One region of the Turicibacter sp. genome, then DNA from elsewhere that is predicted to be linked to it. Evidence: riboswitches for the same ligand, from Rfam matches in the RefSeq annotation. Region 1 holds a riboswitch; each other region holds the start of a gene.
What was found. A riboswitch is a leader RNA that binds a small molecule or an ion and turns the genes downstream of it on or off. The one in region 1 is predicted to bind S-adenosylmethionine.

Region 1 (11,431 bases):
GAAATTTAAAGAACGTCTTGGAGAACGTCTAAGTGTTATGCGATCAATGCCATTCTTCTTAGAAATTATGCCTCAAAATATTAATAAGGCATATTCTTTACAAAAATTACTTGATCACGTAGGATTAGATAAATCCCAGTTAATTGCTTGTGGAGATGGATACAATGACCTTCCAATGATCGAATTTGCGGGACTTGGGGTTGCAATGGGGAATGCAGTCGATGAGGTAAAAGCAGCCGCTAACTACGTAACTGCATCAAATAATGACAATGGAATTGCTCAAGTTATTGAAAAATTTATCTTTAACAAATAAATATTAAAAAGCAATTATCAGTATATGATAGTTGCTTTTTCTTATGCTTAAATATTAAGAATTATTACTGATATTTTATATAAAAGTTGCTTCTATCACCCTTGATAAATAGTTTCTATATGCTAAGATAAGCTTGTAAAGATGATTTAACTTATCTTATCGGGGGGATTATCAAATGACAAATTTAAAAGGTAGTAAAACAGAAGCAAACTTATTAACAGCCTTTGCTGGGGAATCAATGGCTCGTAATAAATATACCTATTACGCATCCCAAGCTAAAAAAGAAGGATATGAACAAATCTCTAATATCTTTTTAGAAACAGCTAACAACGAAAAAGAACATGCAAAAATGTGGTATAAATTATTAAATGATGGTATCGGAAATACAATGGAAAACTTAAAAGCAGCGGCTGCCGGTGAACACGATGAATGGACCCATATGTACGCTGAATTTGCCGAAGTTGCTCGTGAAGAAGGATTCACTCGTATTGCCTACCTATTTGAACAAGTAGCAACAATCGAAAAACATCACGAAGAACGTTACTTAAAACTACTTCAAAATATCGAAGAAGGAACAGTATTTGAACACGAAGGAGAGGAAGCTTGGATTTGCCTAAACTGCGGACATATCCACTATGGTAAAAAAGCACCTAAAGCTTGCCCAGTTTGCGCGCATCCACAAGCATACTTCCAACAAGAAGCAAAAAATTACTAATAAAAAAGTTGAGTCCAGTAATTAGTAACCACTATATAAATCAAGCTATATTCCTTTGAATATAGCTTTTAAATTTTCAAAAACAATATCATTAAATTTATAGTTCCTTGAACAACTGTCAAGTAAAATGCTATAATTTAATTCGTAACCATTTATTTACATTATGGAGGAAGAAAAATGAGTAACTTAAAAGGAACTAAAACTGAACAAAACTTAATGACGGCTTTTGCTGGGGAATCAATGGCTCGTAATAAATATACTTATTATGCAGCTAAAGCTCAAGAAGAAGGATATGAGCAAATTGCTAACGTATTCCTTGAAACTGCTCGCAACGAAATGGAGCATGCAAAATTATGGTATAAATTACTTCATGACGGAGAAGTTGCTGATACAATGACTAACTTAAAAGATGCTGCTGCTGGGGAAAATGGTGAGTGGACAGATATGTATGCTCGCTTCGCTGAAGTTGCTCGTGAAGAAGGATTAAATCGTATCGCGGTATTATTTGAAATGGTTGGGAAAATTGAAAAACACCATGAAGAACGCTACCTAGAATTATTAAAAAATCTTGAAGAAGGTAAAGTTTTCGAGCGTGAAGAAGAACAAGCATGGGTTTGTTTAGAATGTGGACATATCCACTATGGAAAAAAAGCACCTAAAGCTTGCCCAGTATGCACTTATCCACAAGCACACTTTGAATTACAAGCTAAAAACTATTAATATTTGAACATTATAAAGTTAAAAGGTTCTATCTCATAATGAGATAGAACCTTTTTTAACATATAAAAACCGCTAATCCTACAAAAAGGAAGGATTAGCGGTAGAAGGAATTTAGATTGCTTTACCTAAAATTTCTTCAGCATGTTTAACAACTTCATCACTTGGAGCCTCTTGTCCTTTTAATGGATAATCATACCCCATTTGAGTCCATTTATACTCACCCATGCTGTGATAAGGTAAAACTTCGATTTTTTCAACTGTTTTCAGAGTTTTAATATATTCGGCTGTTTGTTTAAGATCTTCTTCATCATCAGTTAATCCTGGTACTAAAACACGGCGAATCCACATTGGAATACCAGCATCCGATACAAGTCGACCAAATTCTAATATGTGTGCATTATCTTTACCAGTTAACTGTTTATGTTTGTGTGCGTCAAACATTTTGATATCCAACATTAGCATATCTGTTACTGATAATAATTCTTTAAGTTGTGCTTTACGTTCTTCAGTATTGAAGTGTAAATCACCTGAAGTATCGATGTTAGTATGAATGCCATGTTTTTTACACTCTTTAAATAATTCTGTCACAAATGGCATTTGTAATAAAGGTTCTCCACCACTTACAGTGATTCCTCCACCTGAAGCCTCAAAAAACTCTTTATACTTAATTAATTCGTCAACAATTTCTGAAACTTCCGTTACTTTCCCTTCTTTCATTTTCCATGAATCTGGGTTGTGACAATAAGCACATCGTAAGCCGCATCCTTGGACAAAGACGATAAATCTAAGTCCAGGACCATCAACTGTTCCGAAAGATTCTACTGAGTGTACATATCCATTCATACTAATCACCTTATCTTCTATTCTTCCCAATTACATTTTTTCATGCATTGTACGGTTAATAACGTCTAATTGTTGAGCACGAGTTAACTTGATGAAGTTTACCGCATACCCAGATACACGAATTGTTAATTGTGGATATTTCTCTGGATGTTCCATAGCATCTAATAAAGTATCACGGTTAAATACATTGATATTTAAGTGATGTCCTTTTTTGTTTACATAAGCATCCATGATTGCTACTAAGTTTTTGTTACGTTCTTCATCTGTACGTCCTAATGATTTTGGTACTAATGAGAATGTATTTGAAATACCATCTTGTGCAGACTCGAATGGTAATTTAGCTACAGATGACATTGAAGCGATAGCTCCGTGAGAGTCACGTCCGTGCATTGGGTTAGCACCTGGAGCGAATGGTTCACCAGCTTTACGACCACATGGAGTTGTTCCTGTTTTCTTACCGTAAACAACGTTTGAAGTGATTGTTAAGATTGATTGAGTTTGTAATTTAGCACGGTATGGTTTATGTTTACGTACTTTTGTCATGAATGAAGACATAACATCAATTGCAATTTGGTCTACGCGATCATCGTTGTTTCCGTATTTAGGGAAATCTCCTTCAACTTCGAAATCAACTGCGATTCCAAATTCATCACGAACTGGTTTAACTTTAGCATATTTGATAGCTGATAATGAGTCAGCTACTACTGATAATCCGGCAATACCAGTTGCTGAAACGCGTTCTGCATCTGTATCATGTAATGCCATTTCGATACGCTCATAGCTATATTTGTCATGCATGTAGTGGATGATATTTAATGTATTAACATATAAATCTGCTAACCATTCCATTACTTCATCATAACGTTCCATTACTTTATCGTAATCTAATACTTCGTCAGTAATTGGAGCCCAATGTGGTCCAACTTGTGCTTTAGATTTTTCATCTTTACCACCGTTGATTGCATATAATAATGCTTTTGCTAAGTTTGCACGAGCACCGAAGAATTGTAATTGTTTACCAACTTTCATTGGTGATACGCAACATGCGATAGCATAGTCATCTCCATAGATTGGACGCATGATGTCATCATTTTCATATTGGATAGCTGAAGTTTTGATTGACATTTTTGCACAGTATTCTTTGAATCCTTGTGGTAATTTAGTTGACCATAATACTGTTAAGTTTGGTTCTGGAGCTGGTCCTAAGTTATCTAATGTATGTAATACACGGAATGAGTTTTTAGTTACTAATGGGAATCCATCAGTTGACATACCAGCGATTGATTCAGTTACCCAAGTTGGATCTCCTGAGAATAATTCATTGTAGTCTGGAGTACGAGAGAATTTAACTAAACGTAATTTCATTACGAAGTGGTCCATCATCTCTTGTGCTTGTTCTTCTGTGATTACTCCATTTTGTAAGTCACGTTCAATATAGATATCTAAGAATGTAGAAGTACGTCCTAAAGACATTGCAGCACCGTTTTGTTCTTTGATTGCTGCTAAATATCCGAAGTATAACCATTGGATAGCTTCTTTAGCTGTTGTAGCTGGTTTAGAAATATCGAAACCATGTTTCGCAGCCATTTCTTTTAATTCTTTTAACGCACGGTATTGTTCTGAAATCTCTTCACGTAAACGAATAGTTTCTTCGTCCATGATACGAGATGTATTGTTATGATCATTTAATTTTTCAGCCATTAAACGGTCGATTCCGTATAAAGCTACACGACGGTAGTCCCCGATAATACGTCCACGTCCATAAGCATCTGGTAATCCTGTGATAACACCTGATTTACGAGCAGCACGGATTTCTGGAGTATAAGCATCGAATACACCTTGGTTATGAGTTTTACGGTATTCAGTGAAAATGTGAGATACTTCTGGATCTACATGGAATCCATAAGATTCAGCAGCTTTTTCAGCCATACGAATTCCACCAAATGGTTGTAAAGAACGTTTGAATGGTTTATCAGTTTGGAAACCAACGATTGTTTCTAACTCTTTATTTAAGTATCCTGGTTCATGAGAAGTAATAGTTGATACGATTTTAGTATCTAAATCAAGAACTCCACCAGCCTCACGTTCAGCTTTAGATAATTCCATTACTTGATCCCATAATTTTGTTGTTGCTTCTGTTGGTCCTGCTAAGAATGAATCGTCACCCTCATAAACAGTAATGTTTTGATTGATAAAGTCACGCACATCAATTTTTTCTTTCCAGTTTTCACCTTTAAAGCCTTGCCAAGCTTCCATGATAATTCCTCCTTGTGGTCCAATTTGAACCTCTCTCTGAAATTTCGAATACCTGTTACTGCACTTTGATTTTATAACAGATAGCCTCATTTTGTAAAGGGTTTGCATAGCATCATAACATTTAACTATCCCCATAAACGTTATAACGTATATATCTTTTACATTGTCTATTATATTGCCGATAATGGAAAAAATCAACTTATATGCTCTAATATTTTGAAATTTTATTGTGACATTTTTATCCACCTAAAAAAACTTCTTTAAGATACATCCTAAAGAAGTTTTATATTAGGACAATATAGATTTTATTCCTAATATAACAATTAATATTCCACCAAATATATTAGCTTTATTTCCAATTATATGACCTAATTTTCTACCAAAGGTTGCTCCCATATAAGATAAAAGAAAGGCAACACCTGAAATGCAAATGACAGCTAACATAATCTGCTCATAAATTAGTCCATACGTAATTCCAGCAGCTAACGCATCGATACTTGTCGCAATACCAAACATCACTAATAATCTAAACGTGATTTTATTTGTTTTTCCAGTTCGTAAACACTTAACCTGACTACACTTTTTTTGTTGGCAAATCGGATACGGACAATTATCTGGTTCTTCTTCAAATGTTTCTTTAATCATTCTTGACCCCAAAATGATTAAAATAACACCTGCAATATATTGATTATAAGTTGTAATATTTCCACTTACGATTGTCAGCGAGATAATTCCTAAAATAAATAATAATCCTTGAAAAAATCCAAAGCTTGTCGCTACCTTCAAGCGCTGTCTTATTGAACTTGTAGCTCCATCCATTCCGAGTGTTATTGAAACAGCAAAAGCATCCATTGCCAACGCTACTGACATTGTAATAATAACAATAATGTAATCATTCAATAAAATCTCCCCCATCTCTAATCTTCCTTGCTCCTACATCTTATCTATTTACCTCATTTAATATACCTATTTTAAAATTAATCTAGAATTATTAAATATTGTATAAAAAATTAGGAACGCTAAACAAAAAAATATTTTTTAATTTCTTACCTTATATATATGTATTTCTGTATAAGTTAAAAAATGGAAAAAATAGATTGACTTTTAAACTAAACGCCTTATAATAAGTATTAAGTCACAACAAACTAAAATTTTATACAGATACACAAACTCTTATCAAGAGCGGCGGAGGGACAGGCCCTGTGATGCCCGGCAACCATCAATTAATGATACGGTGCCAATTCCTGCAGATTTTTATCTGACAGATGAGAGAAAGTGTGACATTACATGCAAATGTAGTCCACCTTTCTACTTATCTAAGTAGGAAGGTTTTTTTGTATCAATGTTAAATGACTTATCTAAGGAAAGGGGAGAGAATATGATTATCCTTGATCAAGTTAAAAAAGTATTCCAAACTTCATCCGGCCAAGTAACAGCAGTTGATTCTGTTAATCTAGAGATTAAAAAGGGAGAAATCTTCGGAATTATCGGCTACAGTGGTGCTGGAAAAAGTACATTAATCAGAATGTTAAACTTACTCGAACGACCAACCGACGGGACCGTTACAATTGACGGAAAAGATCTAACTAAGGTATCTGCTAAAGAACTTCGCTTAGCACGTCAACAAATCGGAATGGTATTTCAACACTTTAACCTACTTTGGTCTCGAACTGTTTATGAAAATATCGCCTTTTCTCTTGAAATTGCTGGCGTTAAGAAAAATGAAATCAAACCTCGTGTACTAGAATTAATTCAATTAGTTGGATTAAGCGGGAAAGAAAATAACTACCCTTCCCAATTAAGTGGAGGTCAAAAGCAACGTGTCGGAATCGCTAGAGCGTTGGCAAATAACCCAAAAGTTTTACTGTGTGATGAGGCTACATCAGCCCTCGATCCACAAACAACAGACGAAATCCTAGACTTATTAGTCACAATTAATAGAAAATACAATTTAACTATCGTTCTAATTACACATGAAATGCATGTCATTCAAAAAATCTGTCACCATGTTGCCATTATGGAAAATGGTCGTATCATCGAACAAGGTGATGTCTTAACTGTCTTTAGAACCCCAAGTCACTCCGTTACTAAACGATTTGTAAAGCAAGTTGTCAATGAAGACGAATCACTTAATACGTTAGATACCCTATCAAAACAATTCCCTGATGGAAAAATTGTTTTATTAAAATACTTCCAAGGAAATGCTGAAAAACCATTTATCACAAACGTTATTCGACAATATGATGTTGATATTAATATTATTCACGGGAAAGTTGTTCAAACACAAGATGGTGGTTATGGATCACTTTACGTTCAACTAACAGGAAATGATATTAATTCTGCACTTAATTATTTAAAAGAGGCAGGAGTAGAAATTGAGGTGATGGCACGATGATTTCATCATTACTACCGAATGTACGCTTTGATAAAATGTTTGATGCCACAACTGAAACACTATATATGTCACTAATTGCTTGTATTTGTGTTTTCTTATTAGGTCTTATCATCGGATTAATCTTATTCTTAACAGGACCTAATCAGTTACTTGAAAATAAATGGATTAATCGTATTTTATCTGCTTTCGTCAATATATTCCGATCAATTCCATTCGTTATCTTAATTATTTTGTTACTTCCATTCACAAAATGGTTAGTCGGAAGTATGTTAGGTCCGAATGCTGCACTTCCTGCTCTAATTATTGGAGCAGCACCATTCTATGGTCGATTAGTAGAAATCGCTCTTCGCGAAATCGATAAAGGAGTTATCGAAGCTTCAGTCGCAATGGGAGCTTCAATATGGACAATTATTTGGAAAGTTTTAATTCCTGAAAGCTTACCTGCATTAGTATCTGGTATTACTGTCACAACGATTTCTCTTGTTGGTTACACAGCAATGGCCGGTGTAATCGGAGCAGGAGGGCTTGGTAATTTGGCCTATCTTGATGGATTCCAGCGTAATCGCATGGATGTTGTATTTGTAGCGACAGTCATCATTTTAATTATTGTCTTTACCATCCAAATGCTCGGAGATTTTATTACTAAAAAAATCGATAAACGTTAAAAGAAATCTGACGTTAAGTAACTATTAGATAAATCCTTAATTTTTCACGAAATTGAGATTTATATAGGAATCGTGGGGGAACACGATAAAAACAAAATCCAAGGAGGAGAATTAAATATGAAAAAATTATCTTTAGGTTTATTAAGCTTTGCTGCAGCCCTAACATTAGTTGGTTGCCAAAATGACACAAAACCAGAAACTTCTACACCAGAAGCGCCAGAAACTGAGGAAGTAAAACCTGCAGAAACGACAAAGTTATCTATTGGAGCATCTGCGGTCCCTCATGCTGAAATATTAGAATTTGCTGCTCCATTATTATTAGAAGAAGGAATCGAGCTTGATATTACAGTATTCCAAGACTATGTTTTACCTAATACAACGGTGGAAAATGGAGAATTAGATGCAAACTACTTCCAACACATTCCTTATTTAGAAGAATTCAATGTTGAGCATGGAACAAACCTTGTAAATGCGGGTGGAATTCATATCGAACCTATTGGAGTTTATTCTAAAAAATATACATCATTAGATGAATTGCCAGAAGGAGCAACAATCATCATGAGTAATTCAGTTGCTGATCACGGACGTATGCTAGGATTATTACAAACAGAAGGCTTAATCAAATTAGATGATTCTGTTGAAGTTAGCAAAGCAACTGTAGAAAATATCATTGAAAATCCTAAAAACTTAAAATTCCAAACAGATATCGATCCAGGATTATTAGTTCAAGTTTATAATGCTGAAGAAGGTGATGCTGTTTTAATTAATACAAACTACGCGCTTGATGGTGGATTGAATCCAATGAATGATGCTATCGTAATGGAAGGATCACAGTCACCATATGTGAACATCGTTGCAGTTAAGAGCGGAAATGAAAATAATGAAGCAATTCAAACATTAGTTAAAGTGTTACACTCTGAAGAAGTTCAACAATTCATTATTGATACTTACGAAGGAGCAGTTGTCCCTGTATCTGAATAGTGAATCAAATGGCTCTCATAACGAGAGTCATTTTTTAATAAATATAATAGATTTAGAATGAAAGTAAAAAAAAATTCTATCCTAAAAATGAGAAAAAGTATAAAATATAAGCTTTTTTCAAACTGGAAACTTTTAACTATGTTATAATAATGACAAATGAAAGGGTGAGAAACATGATTCAATTTAAATCAACAGTAAATTTTAAAAATGAAAAAACAAATTTAGTAGTTGGTGTATTTAGCGATACGACACATCCATTATTCTTGCAATTAGATAAGGCGTTAAATAAACGTTTATCTGCTTCTTTAGAAGAAAAATTAATTCCTACTACTTTCAAAGAGATTACACCAATTTATCCACTTGGACAAATTGAAAGCAAAAAAGTTTATATCGTTGGTTTAGGAAAATCAACAGACTTTAATACTGAGAAGTGCCGCCAAGTAATCGGACAAGTTGCAAAAATAGCAAAAGATGATGTAACAATCCTACTTGAAACATTTGATAGCAAACAAACCTCAATCAATGAGTTAGCAACGATTTGTGGTGAAGCTATTACACTTGCAACTTATAAGATGGAAACATATAAAACAGAAGAAAAAGTAAAAACTCCAGTCAAGTTCTACATTCATAGTGAATGTTCAATTGAAGCAGATTTAAAGCGCGGTATTATCTACGGAGAAGCAACAAATAGTGCTCGTCAATTATTAAATGAACCAGGAAATAAATTAACAGCAACTAATTTAGCAAATGCTGTTGCAACGTTCGCAAACGAACATAACCTTGAAGTTCGTATTGTTGAAAAAGAAGAAATGGAGCAATTAGGAATGGGAGGAATTCTTGGTGTAAATCAAGGTTCTGTTGAACCTCCAAAAATGATTGTTGCTAAATATCAAGGAACACCTCGTTTTGAAAACATTACAGCTTTAGTCGGTAAAGGTTTAACATTTGATACAGGGGGATATTGTTTAAAACCACGCGCTGGAATGGAAAATATGAAATCTGATATGGGGGGAGCTGCTTCAGCATTTGGAGCATTCCAAGTAGCTGTCCGCTTAAACCTACCCGTTAACTTACTATTAGTTATCCCTTCAACAGATAACATGATTAGCGGTAATGCAATTAAACCAGGTGATGTTATTAAAACGATGAATGGAAAAACAGTTGAGGTAACCAATACAGATGCTGAAGGTCGTTTAATCTTAGCAGATGGAATTACATTTGCTAAACATTTAGGAGCTAGTAAAATTATCGATTTAGCCACTTTAACGGGAGCTATTATCGCAGCTTTAGGAACGGATACAACAGGTGCCTTCACAAATAACCAAACCTTCTATAATCAATTCTTAAAAGCAGCAGAATTAACAAACGAATACGTTTGGCAAATGCCACTTCATCCACGTGATCAAAAAGCATTACGTTCCAGTGATGTTGCCGACTTAAATAATGCACCAATTGGAAAACCAGGAGCAATTATGGCGGCTGCTTTCTTAAAAGAATTCGTTGAAGAAACACCATGGATTCACTTAGACATCGCAGGAACTGCTGATACAAAGGCAGCTCATGACTTAGGACCAAAAGGTGGAACTGGGGTTATGGTTCGTACCATTGCTAAATTATTAGAACTACAAGCTTAATCATTAAAACGTAGGAATTACTTATGAATTCCTACGTTTTTTTAATACATAATTTCTTAAGTTGATAAATAAGATAGTTAACAAGGATGTAAAAAAAGATGGGGGACTTATATGATAAAAGAAATAGAACACATTATTTGGTCTTACTTAGCAATTCCCACTTTGTTAATCGTAAGCTTAATTTTTACTTTTTATTATAGAGGGGCACAATTTCGATTTAAGGAAATGATTAAATGTTTAACCAAAAAAACACCAACTAGTGAGGGTGTTTCATCTTTTCAATCCTTTACTATGGCCCTCGCTGCACGAGTAGGGGTAGGTTCTTTGGCCGGGGTTGCACTCGGAATTTATATTGGAGGACCGGGAAGTGTTTTTTGGATGTGGGTCAGCGCATTTATTACAGCTGCCGCTTCGTTTGCAGAAAGTACACTTGCCCAAATTTATAAACGAAAAGATGGAAAGATGTATATTGGAGGACCGGCCTACTATATTGAAGATGGCTTACATAAAAAATCTTTTGCTATCATTTACGCTATTATTATTATTCTAACTTATACTTTTGGTTTTAGTGCAATTCAGGCTAATACAATTGCGACTTCATTTAATGATGTATTATCTATCCCTCCGCTTATAACAGGAATCTTTCTTGCCATTTTAAGTGGATGCATTATATTTGGAGGGGCTGCATCCATAGCTAAAATGACTTCAAAAATCGTACCTATTATGGCGCTATTTTACATTGGAATTGGGATATTTGTTATGCTGACGCATCTTTCATATATTCCCACATTCTTCACTACAATTCTCGAAGATGCCTTTCAACCCTCTCCATTAATCGGGGGCACCGTAATGTTTACAATTATTACAGGAATTAAACGCGGGGTTTTTTCAAATGAAGCGGGAATGGGA
Region 2 (7,939 bases), on a different contig from region 1:
ATAGCCTGCATAATCATAGTTATATAAATTTCCTGGATTTGCCCAACTAGAATTTGTGACTTTAGTTGCTTTAACATTAGTTAAATTATATTCATAACTCTTACCATTTTTATCAGTAAATATTAACTTTTTACTTACACTAGTATCAGTAGGAATATTAAGCCCTTCAATAATAGCCCATCCTTCTAAATTTAATTTTCCATTTGACCAGTAAATACTATCTAATGTATCTTTTGTTGTTGGATTATACAGTTGCAAATTCAAAGGATCATTATAGCTGTTATTTCCATTAACTACGATAACATTGTTATTATTTATATATCCATAAGTATTAGGCCACTGATATGTTGCATTATATTGGACATTTCCACTACTATTCAGAGGTGTGTCAGTTTTAATTTGATAAAATCCATTTAAATTTCCTGTTATTAAGACAGGATAATGCCCTATTTTTATATTACTTTTTTTATTTTTAGTTTGATATAAAGTAGATGAACTTGAATTAGCTTGACTCTTAACATCTACAACCGCGTTAGATTGTTTAATTCCGATTGTATAATAATCATAATCCTTTAATCCACTGGCACTATCAAAGCGATAATACCAACCAGCAATTTTTTCTCCCCAGAATGGATCGGATGCATACCTAACATTCATTCCACTTCCTTTATTTCCGACATGAGATCCCATATATCTCCAATCATCAACCGGATCTGTATATCCCCATGATAGGTAACGGTCAGCATGATAATTGATTCCTGCTTCAACAGATGGGAAGCTCGTTCCATTGCCGTAAGGATTATTATCTGTCGCATTCATCCCAAATAAGTTATTCTTATCAATACTTAAACTACTTTTTCCCCATCCACTTTCATGAATTCCCATAGCGTACTGTAAGGCACCATTAATCCCATACTTATCTTGAACAGCATAGAAGTATTGGCCTGTATTGACTAACTTTCCACCTGCTCCACCATTCGAATTTGTATAATTATCAAAAATATTAGCTGAATAATTTGATTTCGACCTAACTGGTAGATATTGATAATAATTATAAAATGGATTTGATTGATTTACAGCACCTTGACCATTAACCTTAATGTTACGCCAGTTTGTATAAAAATAAATTCCATCATAACTATAATATTTAACATTAGAACTCATCCAAGATGGTGCTTTTCCAACAATCACTTTTGAATAACTATTAGCCTTTGTTACATTACTCGTTAGATAATGAACTAACGTTCCATTTTCATTGGCATAATAAGATGGTGATTGAACTGTTGACGTACTAAAAGTAGTAATTCCTCGTTCATTTATATCATTATATTTATCTAAGTATTGATCATAATAATTCAACTCTGGAACATCTAATGGTTCAGTTTTTTCTTGTAAACTATACATTGTTGTTCCGCCTGGAATATAATAAGCAACTGTCTGAATTTCATACTTTACCTTTGTCCCATCATTATTTAAATCTAATTTAAACCAATGAGATTCAGATTTAGGAACCTTCCCTTCATATCCAGATAAATAAATATAATAATAATTCGTATCTTCTCCTAAATATAACGCATCATCTACATAACAAGAGTTTACATATGTATTATGTTCAGATTGTCCACCAGATGGATATAAATTATGATTGGGCTTACATTGTAATGCCTTCATAATTTCTGAAGTAGTCTTACCTTCTTTTGATTGCTGTCCATCAGGAACAACTTGCCATAGCTGAACTAATCCACTTCCAGAACTTCGACTTTCAATGGAGAATAAACCATCATCTTCTAAATTAATTGAAGCAGTTTCTTCAAGTAATTCTTCCTCAATTTGCTCTTCTGGACTCTTGCTTTCTTCTGATCCATCAGCGCTATCTAAATCTTCTTCTACTTTAGGAATCTCTAATTCTACATCTTCAGTTTCTCCGAATTCTTCGTCATTTGGAATTTCTTCAGGTAAACCGTCCCCCGGATTCTGAATCTCTTCATTTTCAGTACTTTCATTAGATAAGTTTCCATCTAAATCTGGTAGATCGTCTTGACTTGAATCAATTGATTCTTGAACAATATCTGAATTATTTTCTACTTCTGACTCATATACCGTAGCATTAACAATCGCCCCAAAGCTACTAAACTGATTTATTAATAATCCGATTGCTAATGTTCCCTTTAAGACTTCCTTCTTGCCCCGCTTTCGATTCATTTTCACAACTCCTTCTCCAATACATAGCTCCTTTAATTATAAATAATTTATACATTTTTGTCATTAAAACATAGATAAAAAGAATATTTTGACACTCTTTTGTATATAATAAGAAATTTAGTAATAAAAAAAGAATTCAAGTATACTTGAATTCTTTTTTTATTCACCTTTACTTAAAATCTGAACACGTCGTTGAAGACTTTTAATGGTAGCATGTTTCATACTTCCACCATCTTCACCATCAAGCGTCCATTTCACATCCTGTTCACTCTCAACTGTAATTCGATCTGTTTTAAATGTTAACACGTATTCAGGATCGTATGTTCGATTTAAAAAGTCGGTTAAAATACGATGAATATCAATCAAATTTTTAGGAGCTCGAATTAATGTTACTTCAAATAGTCCATCATTTAAATCCGCTTGATTTCCAAATGCATTTTTAATCCCTGCTACCGAATCCGAATTTGAAATCATTCCAAAAATATAATCTCCCTCAATAAACCCATCACGATGATAAATTTTACACTGATAGGATTGAATCGTTGGAAGCTTCATTAATCCTTCAATTAAATAAGCAAGTCCCCCGAGCATATTTTTGCGCGGTTGTGGCGTTTCATAAGCTACGTCTGTAAAAGCCCCAAATGCAGCAACATACATAAAATAACGCTCATTAAACATCCCGATATCAATGGGCATTGGTTTCCCATTTAAACAGAGTTCAAGTGCTTTTGGAACATTTTTAGGAATACCAAGTGTTGATGCAAAATCATTAGTTGTCCCTGTTGGAATATAACCAATCGGAGTATTCCCATTTGCTTCAATTAAGCCAGTGATTACTTCGTTCAACGTTCCATCCCCACCACTTGCGATAACCAAATCATAACTTCGAGCGACTTTCATTTTACTCACAGCATCATGCTTAGCTTTCGTTGGATAAACTGTCACTTCATATCCAGCTAAACTAAACTGAGTGACAATCGATAAAAGGTAATCCTTGATCATCCCACGACCTGACGTCGGATTGATTATAAGTAACAGTTTTTTTAGCACACTAGGCACTTCCTTTCAAAAATTTAAAGTTTTATAGCATAGTATATTATAGCACTCTCTCACATAATAAAAACCTGATTTTTTGTAAAAAAATCAGGCTATTATTATACATCTATTTAATATTAAAGTGAAGCTTTTAACGCTTCTACTTTATCTAAGCGTTCCCATGGTAAATCGACATCAGTACGTCCGAAATGTCCATATGCAGCTGTTTGTTTATAGATTGGGCGTCTTAAATCTAACATTTGAATGATTCCCGCTGGGCGTAAATCAAAGTTTTGACGAATTACTTCGACGATTTTGGCATTCGTAGTTTTCCCTGTACCGAATGTATCAACCATAATTGAAGTAGGCTGTGCAACTCCAATTGCATATGATAATTGAATCTCAATTTTATCTGCATACCCTGCAGCAACTAAGTTCTTCGCCACATAACGTGCAGCATATGCAGCAGAGCGGTCTACTTTTGTTGCATCTTTACCTGAGAATGCTCCACCACCATGACGGGCATATCCTCCGTAAGTATCAACAATAATTTTACGTCCTGTTAATCCTGCATCTCCATGAGGTCCACCGATTACAAAACGTCCTGTTGGATTAACTAAATAACGAGTATTTTCAGTTACTAATTCTTGTGGTAATACTTCATCAAATACATATTTTTTGATATCTGCTTCGATTTGCTCATGAGTTACTTCTGGTGAATGTTGAGTCGATAATAATACAGTATCAATAGCTACTGGTTTTAAAGCTTCATCATATTCAACTGTTACTTGAGTTTTTCCATCTGGACGTAAATAGTCTAATGTTCCATTTTTACGAACTTCAGTTAAACGACGTGCTAATTTATGAGCTAACGAGATTGGTAATGGCATAAATTCTTCTGTTTCATTTGTAGCAAACCCGAACATTAAACCTTGGTCTCCTGCTCCAATTGCTTCGATTTCTTCATCACTCATTGAACCAGTACGAGCTTCTAACGCTTGGTCAACACCCATCGCAATATCAGCCGATTGTTCGTCAATTGCAGTTAACACAGCACATGTATCTGCGTCAAATCCATATTTTGCACGATCATAACCAATTTGACGAATTGTTTCACGGACTGTTTTTTGAATATCAACATACGAAGACGTTGTAATTTCCCCAAACACTAACACTAATCCAGTTGTTACCGATGTTTCACAAGCAACACGTGCCATTGGATCTTTGGCTAAGATCGCATCTAAAATTGAATCTGAAATCTGATCAGCAATTTTATCTGGATGACCTTCTGTTACTGATTCTGATGTAAATAAACGACGTTCTGACACTATAATGTCCTCCTTCAATTCACATTAATACTCTATATTATTAAGCTTTAGATATAAAATCATGCTTAGGGCCGTTAATTTTTGCAATTAACTTGAATCTAATCCTATTTTCCACTAAATTATATTCTAACAATGGTTGTTACATCGCCTTCGCGATGTAAAGTTTGTCTAATTATAGATTTCATGTGTATTCACAAATACAGTGAATACACACTAATAGCACTAATGGATAACATCTGCAAAAAACACAGATGTATAGTTCATCTATTCCGACAAAGCCGGAAAGATGAGCTAACAAAAAAAGCCCGCTATAAGCGGACTTGAATAGGTAGATTCAAACCCTCTTATTGCTCGAGTTAAACTCGCTTGGGTCGGCACCTTTCAATTTCAGAGGTTGCCGCGACTTCATAGGCCCCTATGCCTCCATCGCTCTTAATAAGAGTATATTATTGTAATTTTATTAAATTTAATTCTTATCTATTATAAAGCCTTTTTATTTATTTGTCAAATATTAGCGACTTATTCTGTAAAATCAAGTTCAACATTTGAAATAGCATCGAAGCGAGTCCCAATTTTCTCAGTTGTAATATGGATTTCTTTAACATCTTTCGACACACTATCAATATGCTTACTCAACTTATCCCATCGCTCTTTATAACGCTTGAATTCATCCCCTAATTTATTCAACTCCTGTTGAATAATTAAAGCATGTTGATCCCGTTCTAAATTATTTAAAATCACTTGAATCGTTGTCAGTGTTGACATAAAAGTTGTAGGTGACACAAGCCATACTCTTTTACGTTGCGAATAAGCTACTAAATCTGGGTGATAGGCATTAATCTCAGCAAAAATTGCCTCTGCTGGTAAAAACATCACAGCCTGATCTGAAGTTTCCTGTGGTGTCACATATTTATTGAAAATATCATCAATATGTTTCTTAACATCTTGTTTGAACTGTTTCTCTGCTAGTTGACGCTCTACCTCCCCTAAAGTTCGATCCATCATACGTTGATAATTTTCAAGCGGAAACTTCGAGTCAATCGGTAAATCCCCCATTGGAAGTGGAGCATGAAGCATGGCATCTACAATAGTTCCATTTGATAACTTATACTGAGTTTCATAAATACGATCATTCTTTTCACCGAAAACAGCTGCCATAATTTGATAAAGTTGCACCTCACCAAACGTTCCTCGACTTTTTTTATCTGATAACAGATTTTGTAGTGATACAATGTCCGTTGATAAACTTTCAATCTTTTTCTGTGCTTCATCAATCTTTGCTAAACGAACCAAAATATTTTGAAATGTCTCATTCGTCTTATTAAATGACTGATCTAGCCTCTCATTTACCTTATCATTAATACGCAGCAAATTAAACTCAATCCGTTCATTTAACTTCGAAAAATCACTCTGTAATTGTTGATTCACCAAAGACGTATGCTGATTCAATTGATCTCGCATCACCCGCTCAAACTGTCCATAACGCTCAAGCACTCGCTCATTCGCCTGATTAAAACTCCCACTTAACTGAAAATTAGCATCCTGAAGTCGCTTCTCCATTCGTTGTTGCTCCTCAAGCAATTGTTTCACCTGCAAATCTAACTGTGGATTTTGACGACTTCTTGTATATAAATTTTGTCTGATTAAAATTAACAGTAATAAAAAAATAACCACAATTAATAAAATATAAACTACCGTCACTAATATCCCTCACTTCACCCATTTATTAACATTATTTTACCATATAAAAGAAAAGAACTTGAAGAATTAATCTTCAAGTTCTTTTTTCTCACCAAAATAATCTTTCACAATATAATTAGGACGTCCCTTAACCTCATTATAAATGCGACCAATATACTCTCCAATGACTCCTAAGAAGATTAACTGTACTCCTCCTAAGAATAACATGATACAAACCATTGATGACCAACCTGCCGTTGGGTTTCCATTGATCGCTGTATTAAAGAAAATGTATAGTAAATATGCAAATGCCACAAACGCCACTAAAACTCCTGTATAAGTTGCAAAACGAAGAGGCGCATTTGAAAATGCTGTGATTCCTTCAATTGCATAGTTAACAAGTTTCATGAAACTCCACTTTGTCTCACCCGCAACACGTTCAACGTGATCAAACTCTAGACAAATCGATTGATATCCAACCCATTGGAATAATCCTTTTGAGAAACGATTTGACTCTTTTAAACTAATTAAATCATCAACTGCACGACGACTTAACAAACGATAATCACGAGCTCCGTCAATGATTTCAACGTCACTCATGCGATTAATCACTTTATAAAACATATTGGCAAAGAAACTACGAATAGGTGGCTCTCCATCACGATTACGACGTCGTGTATAAATATTTTCATATCCATCTTCGTAAAGCTTAACCATTTTAGGTAAAAGCTCCGGTGGATCCTGTAAATCAACATCCATAATAACGACGGCTTCTCCACGAGCATATTCCATTCCTGCAAGCATCGCTGCTTCTTTTCCAAAGTTACGAGAAAAATCAATTAAGCAAACACGCTCATCTTTTTCACGCAACGCTTTAATTAATGGGACTGTCTGATCTTTTGAACCATCATTCACATAAACAAATTCAAATTCATATCCATTAATTTCATTCGTTACTTTTATAATTTCTTCATAAAAACGTTCAACTGTTTCTTGTTCATTGTAACACGGTACAATAATGGAAATCAGCTTCCCCATTAAGTCCACCACCTAAAATAATTTGATACTTAATTATATCATAAATTTACAAATTTATTGACGCTTTATTTTTTGAATCATCTGTGTAAACTCACCAAATCCATAACTGGCTAATACAACAAAGACCGGTAAATAAATCATTAGATACCTAGAGCGAGTTTCCCAAATTAATAGAAATAACATCACTCCAAATACCGATATCGTCATAACACTTTCAAAACATAGTTTATCTTTTAAAATACGGATACTACTTAACCACATTAAAAATAAAATTACAACATGAACCATTTGACTTAAATATAAGTATGGTAGGTTTTTATCCCCAAAAATATAATCTTGATAATTATTTGTAACAATTGGCTCACGCTTTAATTTCTCTGGAGCAAAATATGTTCCATCTGACCACGTAAAATTCAACTTAGAATTCAAATGGTTGATAAATCCACCCACTCCAAAAGCTTCTAATCGTTCCTTCATTAGACGAATGTGTTGTGCTTGAATCTCATCATTTGACCAACCACTATCTTTTAAAAATCGCGTCATATTCGTATCCTCATCATCATATCCACCTAATCCTTTAAGTCCCATCATCACCCAATGTGTCTTTGGAAATCCTACTTCACTCGATGCAACAGGAATCAACGGTTTTATGGCGA
Region 3 (11,431 bases), on a different contig from region 1:
TTGATAAGCTAACACATTACCTTCATACTTTCCACCATCCATGGCACCACTCATAATTTTCATCGAGCGTAATCCACACTCTGCCACCTGGTAGACCACTTCTTTATCTAATTCAAAAAGCTCTAAAAGCTCACCTTTTTTTAGGTGGTTTAAAAACTGGCGATCAAACTCTTCGCCATACTTCATGTTTGCTTCTTTTAATTTATGTGATAAATCACCACTCGCAATCATGACAACCTGTCGGTCTAATTGTTTGACTGCTTCTTGTAAAACCATTCCAAATTCATAAAGTTGACGATCTTTTAATGGAGCATAAGTAATATGAACTAATTGATAGTCTCGATATTGCTCATTTATAAAGTAAAGAGGAACAACAACTCCGTGATCTAGTTGAAATCGACGATGATACATTTTTAAAAGATGTTGATCAACTGAGACAACTGGAATATTTCTGTTTTGACTTAAATTCAAAATTAATTCATTTAACTCCCGGTCGAATGTTAGACTCATCTTCACATCATGACATTGAAATTGCGATAAGTCACCTTCTATTTTTTCATCATCTAAAATACAAATGGCATCTGAAAACATCGGCCCGTGGGGAGTAATGATAATGATGGTTTGAGGTTTAAGCTTTGATATTTCCTCGGCAATTTGATTGCACGCTAATGTCGTTTTATAAAGCTTTAATTCTTCCCCTTTTCCAATAGCGGGAATAATAATCGGTGGATGTGGCATTAAATAAAAATTCATTTAAACACCTCTTTTTTAAAATTATATCTTTATTAGTTTATATTGATTTTCAAATTTAAACCAAACATTGGGTAGTAAATTGTTGGGAATCCTTAAAAGACAGCATAAATTTACTAGCACAGATAATAATATTTTTTTAAAAATCTAGTAAATGAGGTAGTTACTATGACATGGTTTATCGATGCATTACGCTCACATCCAGAACTAACGCTTTTTTTAACGCTAGCCATTGGATACGCAGTAGGAAAAATCCAAATCGGTACCTTTAAAATCGGTTCCGTTACTGGGGTATTAGTAACAGGGGTTATCATCGGGCAATTAAACATCACGATTGATGCCACTGTAAAATCAGTTTTCTTCCTTCTTTTCTTATTTGCTCTAGGTTATAATGCAGGACCTCAATTTTTTAAAGGGCTCAAAAAAGACGGAATTCCACAAGTTATTTTTTCAGTTATCGTCTGCGTAATTGGACTCATTTCAACAATTATCGTTGGAAAAATCCTTCATTACAACGCTGGACAAGCCGCAGGGCTCGCAGCGGGAGCTTTAACTCAATCTGCTGTTATCGGGGTTGCTCAAGATTCGATTAGTCAGCTATCAGTCTCAGCTGCTGATATTAAATCCATGAGTGATTTCGTTCCAGTCGGTTACGCCGTCACTTACATTTTTGGTACCATCGGATGCGCTTTTGTTCTTTCAACACTGGGTCCAAAAATTTATGGAGTTGATTTAGCTGAAGAAAGTCGAAAAATCGATAATGCGTCTAAAGATGCACTTGAAGGAAAACTTTTAAATTCGCGTGCAGGAGATGTCGATTATCGCGCTTATATCATTGATGATTGCTACATTGGACAAACTGTAAAAGCAGTTGAACACAAACTTGCCACAGAAGGTATTCGTCTATTTATGGTGAGAATGAAACGTGGGAATGATGTCTTCAGACCAAATGTGGATGAAATTATCCAAAAAAATGATCGCGTTGCATTTTCTTTTAAAGAACGAGATGTCTCTAAAATTAACCTTCTAGAGATTGGGCAAGAAATTTCAGACTATACGTTAATTAACTTTCCAACTGAAACAGTGGCTGTTTATGTTAAAGATAGTGAAATTACTGGAAAATCAATTAGTGAGGTTCGTCACAACACTTTAACACGTGGTGTTTTTATCTCTAAACTTCAAAGTACAGGAGATGAAATCCCTTATAATAACGAAACAGTTATTAAAAAGAAAGATGTGATTACACTAACAGGACCTGTTGATGATGTAGAAGCTTTAGCGTACAAAATCGGAAAACCAGCACGTGATTCAGATGAAACGGATATGATTTTCGTTGGTTTAGGGATTTTAATTGGTGGATTAATTGGGATACCGGCGCTCACGATTGGCCATGTTGGAATCAGCTTATCTACAAGTGGTGGGGCTTTGATTATGGGATTAATCTTTGGACTAATTCATTCTCGTCGTCCGACCATTGGTCGTATTCCAAAAGGAACTGCTTGGTTCTTAAGTAATGTTGGTCTTGCTGCTTTCGTTGCTGTTGTCGGTATTAATGCCGGTCCAGGGTTCGTTTCTGGTTTAAGATCATCAGGGATCAGTTTCTTCTTAGCAGGTGTGGTGGTGACACTTATTCCAACATTCGCGGGAATTTTTCTTGGAAAATATGTATTCAAATTTTCAGCTCCAATTGCTCTAGGAGCAACTGCAGGAGCTTTAACAACAACAGCGGCAATTGGGGCTATTACTGAGAAAGCTGAAAGTAATGCACCCGTACTTGGATACACCGTTCCTTACGCTGTTGGTAATATCTTATTAACTGTTTGGGGATCCTTGGTTATTATTTTCTTCTCCTAACCTTATTAATATCTTGAAACAAAATTTGAAAGGAAGTTTTGTATGACTACACGAGCTGAAGTTAAGCGTAAAAAAATCAATGATATCATTGAAAGAGTACAACACTTAAGCCCATTTGAATTAAAAGATGAGTTAATTCATATGGCTAAACAATCTGAACAAAAAGGTGTCCGTATTATGCTCAATGCAGGACGCGGAAATCCTAACTGGACAGCTGCCACTCCACGTCAAGCCTTCTTCACTCTTGGACAATTCGCCGTTGAAGAAACACAACGTACTTGGCATGAAAAAGATTTAGCTGGTATGCCTGAAAAACCAGGAATTTATGAGCGATTCACCTCTTATGTAAGAAATCATAAAGATGCTCCTGGTATTGAATTACTATCTAACATCATTGAATATGGTATTAAAGATAAAGGATTTGATCCAGATTCTTGGGTATTTGAATTAGTTGATGCTATTATCGGTGACAACTACCCAGTTCCTGATCGTATGTTAATCCATATCGAACAAGTTGTGAAAGATTATGTGATTAAAGAAATGGGTGGGAATCCCGAAACATCTACTCACCAATTATACGCTGTTGAAGGTGGTACAGCCGCAATGTGCTATATCTTCGACTCACTAATTGCCAACCGCATTTTATCTCCAGGAGATAAAATCGCCTTATTCGTTCCAATCTTTACCCCTTATGTAGAAATTGCTAACTTACCTCGTTATCATTTCGATATCGTAAAAATTTATGCTTCAGAAATTAGTGAAGAAGGCCGTCATACTTGGCAATATCCGCAAGAAGAGTTAGATAAATTAGCAGATACTAGCATCAAATTAGCTTGTGTTGTTAACCCAAGTAATCCACCGTCAGTTGCAATCAACGAAGAGTCTATGTATTACTTAAAATCAGTCGTACAACGTCAAAATCCAGATTTAATGATTGTTACCGATGACGTATATGGTACATTCTCTAACGATTTCAAATCATTAATGTGTACCCTTCCTTACAACACATTAGGAGTTTATTCGTACTCTAAATACTTCGGTGTCACTGGTTGGCGTTTAGGGGTTATCGCATTAGAAAAAGACAATGTCTTCAATCACTTAATCAACAAATTACCAGAAGATGAAAAAGATATTTTACGTGAACGTTATGGCGCCTTAACAACTGATCCAGATAATATTCCATTTATCGATCGTATCGTAGCAGATAGCCGTCAGGTTGCACTTAACCACACTGCTGGATTATCCACTCCTTGTCAGGTCCAAATGGCAATCTTCTCTATCTTTGCCTTATTAGATAAAGAAAATGTTTACAAAGAACAAACGAAAGAAATTTGCCGTCGTCGTAAACATTTACTATATGATAACTTTGATAACTTATCTTATAAAGAAGATCCATATAGTACGTCATACTACAATGAAATTGACCTTCTTGTTTGGGCAAAATTAAAATACGGTGAGGAGTTCGTTAAATACTTAAAAGAAAAACGTAACCCATTAGAATTCTTATTCGAATTAGCCGATCGATACAGTATCGTCTTATTAAACGGTAGTGGATTCGAAGGGCCATCTTGGTCAATCCGTGTTTCCTTAGCTAACTTAAAAGATGAAGAATACGCTGAAATTGGTAAAGCAGTTAACGAATTATTCTCTAAATACGCGGAAGATTGGAAAGAATTCCAATGGTAATATAGAAAAATCCCCGGTGAAAGGTATCACCGGGGATTTTTCTTTTATAAAGGTTGCCCACAACCAATACAAGATGTAGCTTGTGCTCCATTTTCCATTCCACATTTAGCACAAACAACAGCAACGACACTTCCTCTTTCTTCATTTAAGCGACTTCCACACGTTTGACAAAACGTTGAATCAATCGGCATTTCTGTCCCACAAGATTCACAACGTTTAATCCCTCTTAATTCATTAACCATTACCTCATAATGCTCAACATTCTTTAAACTTCCTTCAATTGCTAGACATAAATCTTTAAATTCCAAACTAGGTTGATTTCCATAAAGTTGATAATATAAGCGACCTAAATTCATATATATTTTATTTAATCGTTTTTCTTCGTCACTAATCTGTGTGTTTAATTTTGCGATTTCCGCAAATTCTTTTGTCTTTTTCATCGCATCTTGACTTGTTTGAGTAACCTTCTTACCAAACTGTTCGAAAAAAGTGCCCATCCTCTCACCTCATCTTCAAATTTATAATTATTAAATCACTTTATTATATTCAAGTGCTTTAGTGATATAACTATAAATTCAACTTTTGATGTTATCTCACTTTATTCAACTCAAACTCCTCTTTAATTTGTGCTAACAACTCACCATCACTTAATAATCGTAATCCTATTCGAGCTAAAATTTCTGCGCTTTGAAGCAACCCTTCATCCCCCTGTTTAGAAATCGCTGCCTGCTTAAATTCCTCAGTATGAGTCACTACCTCAGAGTCACAGATTTTTACAGATGGATGAATCGTTGGAATGACATGACTGACATTCCCAGCATCGGTTGAACCTTTTGATTCATTAGGATTGATGTCCTCTACAATCAATCCCACTTCAGTTGCAATCTTTTTAAATAATTCATTAAATAAGGGATACACAATTAAATCTTCCACAATATTTTGATACGTATTATATTTCACCTCACACCCTGTACTCAATGCCGCACCTTTCGCTATTTGAATGACCTTATTCGTGATTTCTTCACAGGTTGCAATCGTATTGGCACGAACATAAAATCTCGCTTTCGTATACTCTGGAATAATATTAGGTGCATCTCCTCCGTGTGTAATAATTCCATGAATTCTAACATCAGATGTTACATGTTGTCTTAAAGCATTCACCCCACTAAAAAATAAAATCATGGCATCTAATGCATTAATTCCTTTCTCCGGACATCCTGCTGCATGAGCGGGACGTCCAAAGAATTCAAACTCAATGGGATGATTGGCTAAAGAGCTAGTTGTTATTGCTGTTTTATTACCTGGATGAATCATCATACAAGCATCTACATCATCAAACAATCCCGCTCTAACAAACGAAGCTTTCGCACTCCCATTATTTCCACCTTCTTCAGCCGGTGTCCCAAAAACAATGACTTCTCCTCCAGTTAATTCTAATAAAGGTGCTAAACTGCAAGCAGCTAATACACTACTTACCCCAATAATATTATGACCACATCCATGCCCAAGTCCCGCTAAAGCATCATACTCAGCTAAAAAACCAATCACCGGACCAGGTTTTTTAGCAATATATCGTGACACAAATCCTGTTTCATGCCCCGCAATATTTGTCTTTACATCAAATCCTCTTTCTTTTAAAACATTCGTTAACAACTCACACGCAAAATATTCCTCGTTTGCAATTTCAGGATGTTCATGGATTTGATGACTCAGGTTGATAAAATAAGCTTCTTGTTCCTTTATAAATTGACGAATTTGATTTTCCATACGTTCTCTCTCCTATTCACTAAAATGCTGGAATCGATGCCCCTTTGTATTCTTCTTCTATAGCTTTTTTAGTTTCTTCCGTTTGATAGACTTCCACTAAACGTTTTAATGCTTCTTTATCCTGATCCTCTGTCCGAACCGCAATGATATTGTAGTAATTTACAACCGTTTCACTTTCTGTATTCTCAACATAAATCGAATCATCAAGTGGTGATAAGCCAGCTTGAACAGCGACCCCATTATTAATGACTGCGACTGCCACATCCTCAAATGAACGCGGTAATTGTTGAGCAACTAATTCAACGATTTCTAACTTTTTAGGATTGGCAATGATATCTTTCACCGTTGGCGTAATCCCCACTCCTTCTTTTAATGTAATTAAACCTGCATCTTGAAGTAATAATAGAGCTCGACCACCATTTGAAGCATCATTTGGAATTGACACTTTATCTCCCTCTTGTAATTGTGCTACATCCGTTAATTGCGATGAGTAAATTCCCATTGGGGCTAAAACGGTATATCCAATTGATGTTAGATCTAAGTTATGATTGCTTTTAAATTCTTCAAAAAATGCGATTGTTTGAAAAGCATTCGCATCAATTTCTCCATCGGCTAGTGCGGTATTTGGTAAGTTATAATCACTAAAAGTCACAAACTCAAGGATAATCCCTTCTTCTGCAAGACGACTTTGAACACTTTTCCAAATGGAATTAACTTCGCCATTAATTCCTAACTTAATAACCGAATCACTTCCCACTTCATTACCACATGCAACTAATAAAAATCCTAAACAAACTGACATTACTAACCCTAATAATTTTCTTTTCATGATCAATTCCTCCTAATATGATTTATTTTAATGACTGAGTTTCCGTTGGAGCCATTCCCCGGCACTTTGAACTAGTGACACTAACACAAGTAAAACGACAACAGTCACAAACATGATGTCTCCTTTAAAATATTGATAACCATAACGGATGGCAAAATCTCCAAGACCACCTCCACCAACACTTCCAGCAATAGCTGAAAATCCAATCAAACTTACGATCGTAATCGTGAGTGCATATATGATATTTGGTAATCCTTCTTTTAACAAGACACGATAGATAATTTCAAATGGACTCGATCCCATCGCTTTTGCTGCTTCAATTACCCCATCATCAACATTTAACAGTGCCGACTCAACTTGTCTCGCTACAAACGGTGTCGTCCCCACAATTAACGGAACTAAAGCCCCTTTTAACCCAATCGTTGTGCCAACAATCCACTTCGTAAATGGCATAATAAACGCAAGCAAGATAATGAAAGGAATGGATCTCAAAACATTCATTAATTTTCCGATGATATAATAGACCCATTTATTTTCAACCAAATGATTTTGCCTTGTCACCACTAAAACAACCCCAATTGGCAATCCAATCATCGTTGCAAAAATCCCCGATATACTAACCATTAATAACGTTTCGTTAAGTGCTTTTAATAAATCAGGAAAATACTCGACCACATTTGGACAAATTTGATTAAAGAACTCGACCATCACTTAACACCTCCACTTTAATCTGATTATCATTTAAATACTGTAGTGCCTGACTCATCAATTTCTCATCGCCATGTAAACTGACAATTAGATGCCCAATGGGCGTTTTTTGTATCATCTCCACACTTCCAAATAAAATACTCGCCTCAATATCAAACAACTTTGAAATATTAGAAATAAAGGCTTTACCTGTCTGTTGTCCAACAAATGAAATCTTCACAAGTTTTTCAAGTTTTGTTAATTCTTCAAACGAACCTCTCGACTCTAATAACTCAAAAATCCGTTCATCCTGAAATACATTGGCCACAAAATCCTTTGTAATAGTTGCTTTAGGATTTGAAAAAACATCAACTATAGGTCCTACTTCAACAATTTCACCTTCTTCCATCACCGCCACTTGATGACAAATATCTTTAACAACCTCCATTTGATGCGTAATCAATACCATCGTAATTCCTAACCGTTCATTAATTTCTTTTAACAACCTAAGAATCGATTTAGTCGTTTGAGGATCAAGAGCTGATGTCGCCTCATCACAAAGCAACACTTCTGGATCATTTGCCAATGCCCGAGCAATTGCCACACGTTGTTTTTGACCCCCACTCAACTGATTAGGGTAGACATTAGCCTTTTCCTCTAATCCAACAAGCTTTAATAAACGATCAACCTTCTCCTTTATTTCATCACGATTCAATCCTTGACCTTTTAGCGGATAAGCAATATTTTCATAAACATTACGTGATTTCATGAGATTAAAATGTTGAAAAATCATTCCGATTTTTCGTCTAGCCTCTCTTAATTGCTTCGCATTCAATTGCCCCAGAACCAAATTATTAATCAACACTTCTCCCTCTGTTGGAATTTCTAAATAATTCAAGCATCGGATTAACGTACTTTTTCCTGCTCCACTATACCCAATGATTCCAAAGATTTCACCTCTATTCACCCTTAAATTTATATTTTGTAAAGCTTTAACCACTTGCCCTTGACTTTCAAAGTTCTTACTTACCTGTCTTAACTCAATCATCTTCTATCTCCCTCCTTGTCAGTTGAAATAAAAAAACGGACCCCTTATCAAAAGCTGGGGTCCGTCTCATTAGAGTCCTCTAATAAACAATCCCCTCATCTCCCAGAATCAATCTGTCGGATTTAGCACCGTGTACAACTGTACCGGTTGCTGAAGCTTCATAGGGCCTGTCCCTCCACTTCTCTTGATAAGGTTTTATATTTAATTAATAAAAAAACTAAGTCATCCTTCAAAAATTTGAAGAACGCTTAGTCTAACTTACAACTCGCGCTCCTCATCTGCCAGAATTAATCTGTCGGATTTAGCACCGTGTACGACTGTACCGGTTGCTGAAGCTTCATAGGGCCTGTCCCTCCACTTCTCTTGATAAGGAATCCATTTTTATTTCTTTTTTAACTTACGGATACTATACCATCCATTTTATGGAATGTAAAGTCTTTTTAATAATGAAATTTCTTTTTTATTTCATGAATCAGTTTACGATCAGCAAACATAAACATCCCAACACATGTTATTAAGGCGTAATATCCTGCAACCACTGCAACCGCTGGAAAACTAATTAACTCAAAATAAACGAGCATTAATAAAAACAATCCAATACCCCCAAGCAGTAACTGATAACTTGCAAAATCTGTAAAACGCTTTGGTCTTAAAATAATTAACAATGTAAAGACAGATGTTCCTGCCATCAGTGCTAATGGAAACACAAAATTCAATGACCACCCTTGATAGCCAAGTAAATAATCTAAAATAACGGCAAATACAGTTCCACCAAAGACATGCGTCAAAATATTTGGTCCAATATTTTTTTTCACTCTTAAGCCAATAATAACACTCACTGACAAATATAAAGTAGAACACACAATAATAAAGACCCAATTCCAATTAAAATCATGAAAAATTCCGATGATAAAAGAATACGAAATAATCACCATGGCCATAAATACAATCAGTTTACGAATCGGCACGCGACGTTTCTTTGCAAATCGGGATGGATAATCTCGAACCACTTCAATTTCAACTAAGTCCAATATTTCCCCACATAAAGGACATCTTTTCAATTCATTTTCTACATTCATTTGACATTTAGAACAATATCTCATTATTTATTTCCTCGTTACATGAAATTGTAATTTCAACTTTCTGATCTTTTAAAAATCTAAAGAAGAATCGTTGAATATCAGTTTCTTCTAATGATGATGTAAAACTAACGACTAACGTCTCCTTAAATGAACAAACCCCACAACGAATTCGTTGATGTGGTGTCACCGGAAGCATGACGCGTACTTGATCGACATACTGTGAAATTTCATCTAAAAAGACAATACGCCCAAGATTCGATAACGTGGTTGTCACCCCTTGATCGGCCTTTAAATAAATTTGTCTCATCACCGTATTTTTGATAAACAGTGGAGCAAAACGGATGGCTAAATTTTCTTGAGCACTCACATTATCTTTAATTTTATGCGTCACAACTTGTTGATCTTGCCCCTCAATTAATTGAATGGATACCTGCTTTAAAATATCTTCAAAACTCATCTCCTCTAAAACATTAACCGATACCGTCACATTAGAAAAGAAATTACGCACAGTATTTGACTCAAAACGGGCTCTTAAATCAAATGGAATTGTCACCGTAATTGGTCGCTTATTCTTTGTGAATTTCTCATTTTCCATATAAATCGAATAAATTAATAAAGAAGATAAAAAACAAGACATACTAACGCCATATTGTTTTGATAATTTAACAATCTGTTTTGCTGGCATCATTCCATGAATCACTTTTAATTCTTGAGGACGTTTTTTAATTCCTAGTATTTTATATGCTTTAGAAGTCGTTGGAATAACTTTTCCATCTCGATCCGACACAACTTTTAAAAAACTGTCCTCATCCATTGCACGTTGAGATTGTTGGTCACTCATTAACTGTAAATGTTGATTGACTGAATTAGGATAAACTCTTTTTAAATATTGATACAATAGAACCTGTAAAAACTGTAATGCGCCTGCTCCATCAGCCAAAGCATGAAAAACTTCTAGATGCATCATGTTTTCATAATAGGTGACATTAAATAAATAACCATTATTAGTGTACTTCGTCATTTTTGAACATGGATACGTAAACTCTTTACGAACTCTTGGTTTTTGAATATTCATATCAAAGTAGTACCAAAAAATTCCCATCCTTAGACGTACACTAAATGATGGCATTTCAAGAAGTGCCCCCACGACAGCTTCTGATAAGTAATCCGCTTGAATTGGTTCTGTCATTTTGACCGAAATTCGGAATACATTTGTTGCCTTTGTACTCGATACGAGTGAATATAACTTCGCCACATTATCAAGCTTACTCCAATAAAATGCTTGGTAATTATCATTCATCTACCATCGTCCTTACTTTTTAAATCTACATCGCAAAAATCAATGCTTTATAGCTAATCATACAATAACTAAGATTATAAATCTACCAATTCAATTAAAACAATTTTACTTTTTTTACTTCTTTTTATTCATCTCTTGAGATGAAACTTCTCCATTTGTAGAACAAAAATAATAATCTAAATGTTTACTTATATAAATTGTAAAAAATTATGAATTTTTTAAATAAAAATGATTGATTTATCCTTAAAAATCGTTTAATATATGATTAATGAGCAATAAAACGTTAATAAATTAGCTATTCCCCCTCTCTTTTGTTTCGATGATTCTCATCTAAACATTTTATTTTTGCTCAAAAAGTTTATAAATACTAAACATAATGTTGAATAAAATTACGAAAATCAAAATTTGAAAGGATGATTACTTTTGAA

Region 2: another riboswitch for S-adenosylmethionine. It lies ahead of metK (methionine adenosyltransferase); the one in region 1 lies ahead of J6D32_RS02320 (methionine ABC transporter ATP-binding protein).
Region 3: another riboswitch for S-adenosylmethionine. It lies ahead of J6D32_RS05850 (methionine ABC transporter ATP-binding protein); the one in region 1 lies ahead of J6D32_RS02320 (methionine ABC transporter ATP-binding protein).

The regions. Positions count from the first base shown of each region.
Region 1 covers NZ_JAGAVR010000013.1:33,015-44,445, reverse strand. The annotation lists gene J6D32_RS02350 (Cof-type HAD-IIB family hydrolase) at 1-313, shown strand, start outside; gene rbr (rubrerythrin) at 489-1,028, shown strand; gene rbr (rubrerythrin) at 1,206-1,748, shown strand; gene pflA (pyruvate formate-lyase-activating protein) at 1,860-2,591, opposite strand; gene pflB (formate C-acetyltransferase) at 2,622-4,847, opposite strand; gene J6D32_RS02325 (manganese efflux pump MntP) at 5,136-5,762, opposite strand; SAM riboswitch class I at 6,018-6,119, shown strand; gene J6D32_RS02320 (methionine ABC transporter ATP-binding protein) at 6,226-7,242, shown strand; gene J6D32_RS02315 (methionine ABC transporter permease) at 7,239-7,907, shown strand; gene J6D32_RS02310 (MetQ/NlpA family ABC transporter substrate-binding protein) at 8,025-8,888, shown strand; gene J6D32_RS02305 (leucyl aminopeptidase) at 9,062-10,522, shown strand; gene J6D32_RS02300 (alanine/glycine:cation symporter family protein) at 10,634-11,431, shown strand, end outside.
Region 2 covers NZ_JAGAVR010000122.1:39-7,977, forward strand. The annotation lists partial or broken gene J6D32_RS13045 (N-acetylglucosaminidase) at 1-2,202, opposite strand, end outside; gene J6D32_RS13050 (diacylglycerol/lipid kinase family protein) at 2,362-3,252, opposite strand; gene metK (methionine adenosyltransferase) at 3,375-4,565, opposite strand; SAM riboswitch class I at 4,907-5,007, opposite strand; gene J6D32_RS13060 (DNA recombination protein RmuC) at 5,085-6,266, opposite strand; gene J6D32_RS13065 (glycosyltransferase family 2 protein) at 6,333-7,283, opposite strand; gene J6D32_RS13070 (glycosyltransferase-like membrane protein) at 7,338-7,939, opposite strand, start outside.
Region 3 covers NZ_JAGAVR010000035.1:66,447-77,877, forward strand. The annotation lists gene amrA (AmmeMemoRadiSam system protein A) at 1-753, opposite strand, end outside; gene aspT (aspartate-alanine antiporter) at 919-2,604, shown strand; gene aspD (aspartate 4-decarboxylase) at 2,647-4,290, shown strand; gene J6D32_RS05830 (zinc ribbon domain-containing protein) at 4,335-4,787, opposite strand; gene J6D32_RS05835 (M20 family metallopeptidase) at 4,879-6,057, opposite strand; gene J6D32_RS05840 (MetQ/NlpA family ABC transporter substrate-binding protein) at 6,077-6,886, opposite strand; gene J6D32_RS05845 (methionine ABC transporter permease) at 6,914-7,594, opposite strand; gene J6D32_RS05850 (methionine ABC transporter ATP-binding protein) at 7,578-8,621, opposite strand; SAM riboswitch class I at 8,714-8,815, opposite strand; SAM riboswitch class I at 8,893-8,994, opposite strand; gene J6D32_RS05855 (DUF6320 domain-containing protein) at 9,062-9,724, opposite strand; gene J6D32_RS05860 (hypothetical protein) at 9,708-11,003, opposite strand; gene J6D32_RS05865 (C39 family peptidase) at 11,427-11,431, shown strand, end outside.